2 regions of the Paenibacillus sp. J31P190 genome follow, and region 2 is predicted to be linked to the other one. Evidence: riboswitches for the same ligand, from Rfam matches in the RefSeq annotation. Region 2 holds a riboswitch; the other holds the start of a gene.

Region 1 (3,088 bases), on a different contig from region 2:
CATCCTCGGATAAAAGTGTGAGCTTGGACGTGCCGCCATATGCATTCGAGGATACTTTAGGCAAAATTAAGCTGGCACCAGCGGAAGACAAGAATTTGGAACTCACAAAGGCGATGCAGAGCGGACAGATGATGGTCAGCTTGCCGTGGAATATCGATTTTCCGGATCAAACGGTGTTAGAAATCCAGCTTAATATGTCTTATATGGAGAGCAGAGTACCGCATAAATTTCGGGATAAGCTTGGCATTTTCCGACTGGAGTCTGACTCATGGATTTATATGGGGGGGCTATTGGGGGACAATTCAAATGTGATTCATACAGCAATTGAGAAACCGGGAATCTATGCAATCTTTCTACACGACATTGCCGATGTTCCTCTGCGCGAGTACTGGGTGAACAAGAGAATCAAGCAAACTATTGCGGAGGATCCGATTCGCGTATTTCTTGACGGAGAAGAACTGAAATTTAACGAGCAGCCTGCTCTGCATGACAATTACACGACGGTTGAGTTTCGTACTATTTTTGAAAAGCTGGGCTTAACCATTCAATGGGACGAAAACGCACGGAGGGTAACGGGACAAAAGGAAGGACAATCGCTCAGCTTGCAGCTGGGGAGCTTATCAGCATCCACCAATGAGCAATCCATCGAAATGCCGGTTGCACCCTATTCAAATAAAGGCTATACGTTCGTTCCGCTGCGTTTTGTCGGTGAAGCAACGGGTCGCAAAGTAGTATGGGATGCCAACTTGAAGGCTGTATACCTGTATGACGCAAGTACGGAAGGAAAGCTGTTTTACGAAGATGGTAAGGTAATGTACGAAGGTCAGCTCAAAGACGGCAAGATGAATGGGAAAGGCAAGCTTTACCGCAATGACGGATCGCTTTGGTACGATGCTGAATTTCAAAAAGATGAGGTTACGGGTTGGGGCACTATGTATTTCGAAGGCTTCTTGTTCGGAGAAGATCGTACGGGTGAGATTATTACCGGGCAATTTACGAGGGGATTGCCTAACGGCGTTATTCGTAAGTACGATGACAGCGGGTTTTTGAAGTACGAGGGTCAGGAGGTTTTTGGAAGCCTTACGGGCAAAGGTAAGTTGTACATCCAAGGCCGTCCAGTTTATGAGGGAGGGATGAAAGATGGCTACTTCAGCGGACATGGAAAATATTATGTGGGCGGAAAGCTGAAATATGAGGGTGGTTTTTTACAAAGTAGGGAAGATGGTAATGGTAAGGAATATGATGCCAATGGCCTTCTTCAACGAGAAGGAGAATATAAGGAAGGCAATCGGAATGGCAATGGGATTGATTATTATCCATCAGGAGCTAAGTCTTATGTAGGACCATTCGTGGGAGGTGCCCGGAATGGTGTTGGTAAAGAGTATTATGAGAACGGAAATCTGAAAGCCGAAGGTCAGTACGAACATTACTATCTTGTAAAGGGAACGTATTATTACGAGAACGGGGAACGTTACGAAGGAGACTTTATCAATGGTTTTCCTGATGGACAAGGCACTTTATATGATAAAAACGGCACTGTGAAATTCCAAGGGAAATTTAAACAGGGTAAGCCTGAAGCTTAGAACGAGTGAGATTATAGTTCTAGCAACATTGAACAAAGGAAAATCCATCAAAAGGTGGAGGCGCAAAACCATCGGTCTAAGCCATGAGTCGCACCCCATGGGACGTTAGTCGGGTTACCTTTAGGGGCTTGGGTTTTTATTGGCTAAAAGAGAGGAAGAGAAGTTAAATGTGGATCAAACAATTTTTGTGTAAATCATACCAGTGGTTATCACTGACACTTGTGCTTATGTTCACCTTGGTGATGCTTCCGACATCGTCTTGGGCAGAAGTACGCTACGAGTCAACCGACCAAGTAAGTCTGGTTAAGGCTCCAGATGAACGAACTTATGTATCCGGTCAACACATGGTCTGGATGCAAGGTGACGACAAGGGGATCCCGCAAGTCTTTTACCGCAGCTTGCAATCAGGAGAAACGAAGCAATTAACTACAGCTGATTCGTTGAAGTCTGATCCGGTTGTTTCGGAATCTGTAAATGGCTCGGTGTATGTTGCGTGGATAGATCGTCGTACGAGTGGTCCAGATACCGGAGGGTGGACGGTCTGGGGGATTAAGATCTCTGAAGGTACAGAGAAGCAACTCAGCAGCAATATGGGGAGTATCCCCCGCCTCTCGATGGATGGGGAGGATATCGTTTGGTTCGAGTCGACGGACTATAAGATGTATCATTACAACCTTAGCCTCAATAAAGAAACACAGTTCGGCAGTGGGCGTTATCCAATTGTTTCCAAAGGGAAGGTGCTGTTTACGAATGTAGCAAACGGGGGGCTAAGTCTTCATCGTTTGGCTATAGCAGACACGATTTCGGTGTTACCTTTGCCTAGAGGTCAGTTCATCATGGATTCTGCATTCAATGGAACCTACGCGATCATTAAACAATCCGATTCGGAATTCCGCACAAAAATCATCCTGCTCGATGTGTCGAATCCAAACGATCCGGTACTAAAGGATTTGACCCCGCAAACGAAAAAAGGTAGCGAATATCCGCGACTCTATATCGGCGATGAGTATGCGGCTTGGATTCAGGATCAAGGCGGGACACCACAGCTGAACGGAGTTAATCTGCTTCTCAATGAGACGTATGCGATGGAACGGGGGAGTACGGCCTTTAATGCGTACGCATTTGTTGAGAATCAGCTTGTTCTGAAGCGTCTGGATGGGATGATTTCATACCGCACAATGACGCGGATTGTGACTCAGCCGGTTTCGGGTGGTTATGGTCAGGCTGCTTCGTCAAAGACCGACGTATCGAAAATGATTGGCTCTGAGGGCGGAGAGCTTGATGCCTTGGACGGTCGCGTTAAGCTAACGGTGGCGAAAGGTGTTCTAACGGGCAATACTTCTGTGAGACTCAAGCTCGAAAAGAAACAAGATGCGTGGGCGCTCGCTGCTAATGGTAGCCATCACTTACAGTTTGTTTCTGGCATTTGGTCCGTATCTGGAATTGAAGGCGAGCACCCCGGCAATCTCAAGCTGGCTTTTGGCTATGATTCGGTAGCATTAACG
Region 2 (3,088 bases):
AGGTATCGACGCCCACGTAGTCCAGTGTATTTGGCAAAACATCAGTGATGACCATATTCACGGCATCTTCCGTGGTACTAGGATTCGCATACTTGATCGTATACGTGATCGTTTCCCCAGGTACTGCTGATGTTTTATCTACTGTTTTTTCCAAAGACAAAGAAATAGCGGCAGACGCAACAAAATTGTAATAAGGCAATATCGCTAGTGATAAAGCCATAAGCAAGAACAGCACTCTTTTAGGCAAATGCAAGAGGGTTCTGCTTCTTTTCAAACTCAATAAATGTTCCATACATTGCTCCCCCATAATCAGATAACATGAGCTGGCAATGTATTTTATTTTCAAAATATTCCAACTGCATGTCTCTTAAACAACTGTAAATCTTGATTCTTCTTCCTGGCATAAGAAATAAGTGCTGTTGTTTCTGCGTTAATCTATGTATGAGGACGAACAATCCTGTAATCAGAGTAAGAAATGCTTATGTAGTCGTGGAGATTGCTCTATTCGTCCTTCACCTCCTCGGAAACATGATAAATTTTCACCAGATAGATAAATATTTACAAATGACCATAAAACGAACTATGCCAAAAAAAAGAATTCTTTTTATTACACCAAATTAGACTGAACAAATTCTGAACAATTTCTTGCAAAAACGACAAAATTCTGTGCTATCGTGACATTATTTGCTGTAACACCTGTTGGCAAGATAAGAAAGGAATTTACGCAAATATCTAGAACAGAAATATGCATATTCTTAACAGAAACTTCTCGGAATGTTTGTGGTTGTATGAGATCCAAGAGAAAGGCGGTACCCTTTGTGATTAGAAAAAAGCTATCACTGTTAGTTATCGTTCTTGGGATTATCATTTTTCTCTATCCAACGTTAAACGATCGTTATGAGAGCTATCAGCAGAACAAAATTTTGAAACAATGGCAGGAAAATCTGCAGGATATGGATCAAACAGGCTCTGTCCTCGAGGAGGAGACAGATGCGGGGTTGGTCGTGCCTTCTTCCAGTCCCGCAGTGGAAGCTCTGCCGACAAGCAGCCAGCCGAGCAGCCAACCAAGCCCCTTGGCCGCGAAAACGACACCGAAGCCTGTAACATTGCCGCAGAAGAATATAGAGGGTGTCCTCACTATCGATAAAATTGATCTGAAGCTTCCTATTCTGACAGACGCTACCGTGAATAATTTGAAGATTTCCGTTGCAAGCATAGCTAATACAGGCAAAGCAGGCGCTGTTGGTAATTATGCCATTGCGGGTCATCGAAATCTGACCTACGGGAAAAATTTTAATAGATTAGATGAAGTAACTGAAGGGGATTTCATTGAAGTGAATACAGGGAGCAAAACGTATATCTACAAAGTAGTGGACAAACAGTATGTCCTCCCAGAGGATGTTTGGGTGCTGAAGGGCAACGGCAAAGATCGGGAGATTACGCTAATAACTTGCCATCCAATGGAAAATCCGACTCATCGTATTGCGATTAAGGGAATCATGGTGCAGTCGAAGGAATAAAATGTAATATTTTGTCTATTCAGAGAGACAAGCCTATGTTAAGATTGCACTATAGTGATTTAGTGATTATAGGGAGTCGGTGCGTTCCTCCGATAAAGGCAAATCTAGCGAAAACTAGAGACGCAAAACTAAAGGGCCTTCCTTAGCCGAACTAAGTTGGCAGCCAGTTACCGAAAGGGGATTTTTTGTGTTTAAAAAGCCAATTATACGAACGATTATAGCAACTTTTCTGTTTGCTCTTGCTCCGCAAGGGATATTTGCAGCTTCCAATCCTTCCGTGATTGATAAAGATGCTCTGAATAAAGGGATTATCTCGGTTCATTATTCAAACGATAAAAACTCCAAAGTTCTCGTGCGAATCATGAGAGAAAATGTTAAATATGATTACACCTTCGCAGAAGGGGATCAGTACCCTTTGCAGCTTGGAAACGGCCAGTATAAAGTGCTGATTGGTGAGTCCATTGGGGCTAATAAATATAAAGTTGTAGCGCAAGAACAAATCGATTTAGAAATGGAAGACGAGAATGCCGTATTTCTGCAGTCCATTCCGTTGATCGATTGGAACGATGAATCTAAGGCGGTCGTTGAGGCTAAGCAATTAGTTGGAGATAAAGAAAAAGATATCGACAAAATAAGAGCCATTTATGGATATATCACCACGCATTTTCAGTATGATTATGAGAAGGCCCAAACTGTAGCAGATAGTTATATACCTAATCTGGATACGGTCTATGCAGAGTCCAAAGGAATTTGTTATGACTTTGCAGCTACTTTTGCGGCTATGGCAAGAAGTGAGGGGATTCCAACCCGTCTGGTTATGGGATATGAAAGTCATGAGCCAGATACTTATCATGCGTGGAATCAAGTCTTTCTAAAGGAAAGTAAGGAATGGGTGACGATCGATACGACGTATGACGCTGTTCATATACAGGGTGGTGAAGCAATAGATATAATAAAAAACGATCATAATTATCAAATTTCCAAAATATATTAGAGTAAATGAAGAAACCTGTACTCAACTGAGTACAGGTTTTTTTGTGCCGTTTATGTTGAAAAAACATTAAATTCCAATATTTACAATACATCTTGTATCATATATCATTGATAATGATACATTTTGTTTCAAAGTCATAGGAGGTAGCACACATAAATAATCTCTAGAAAAAATTGATCCATGAATGGAGGTATGAAATGATGTTGAAGAAAAAGACGAGTGCTCTGCTGATTACTTTATTAATTTTTATGCAGAGTATTTACGGGATTGGCATTATTACTAAGGCCAGTGCGAACACGATTTCAAACAATATTCTTGACAGCGTGACGATGGCTGTATATGACAGCGCAGGTCAAGTCGTGACCGGCAATGTTTACGAGCCAAACTCCACAATACAGCTTGACTATACGTGGTCTCTGCCTAACGGTCATGGATATCAAGGTGGTGATACGTTTACATTCACTCTGCCGCAGCAATTTTTACTTTTCAGTGATATTTCCGGTGTTTTGGTCATGGGGCAGGATCAGCTTGGAACTTTCAACGTTAATCGAAATAGTCATCAAGTGCTGATCAC

Evidence for each region. A riboswitch is a leader RNA that binds a small molecule or an ion and turns the genes downstream of it on or off. The one in region 2 is predicted to bind cyclic di-GMP.
Region 1: another riboswitch for cyclic di-GMP. It lies ahead of AC58U0_RS27800 (S-layer homology domain-containing protein); the one in region 2 lies ahead of AC58U0_RS31515 (transglutaminase-like domain-containing protein).

Annotation. Positions count from the first base shown of each region.
Region 1 is NZ_JCAUAS010000020.1:120,404-123,491, reverse strand. It holds gene AC58U0_RS27805 (stalk domain-containing protein) at 1-1,583, shown strand, start outside; cyclic di-GMP riboswitch class I at 1,611-1,705, shown strand; gene AC58U0_RS27800 (S-layer homology domain-containing protein) at 1,751-3,088, shown strand, end outside.
Region 2 is NZ_JCAUAS010000028.1:25,000-28,087, reverse strand. It holds gene AC58U0_RS31525 (SdrD B-like domain-containing protein) at 1-292, opposite strand, end outside; gene AC58U0_RS31520 (class D sortase) at 819-1,520, shown strand; cyclic di-GMP riboswitch class I at 1,608-1,695, shown strand; gene AC58U0_RS31515 (transglutaminase-like domain-containing protein) at 1,708-2,514, shown strand; gene AC58U0_RS31510 (collagen binding domain-containing protein) at 2,712-3,088, shown strand, end outside.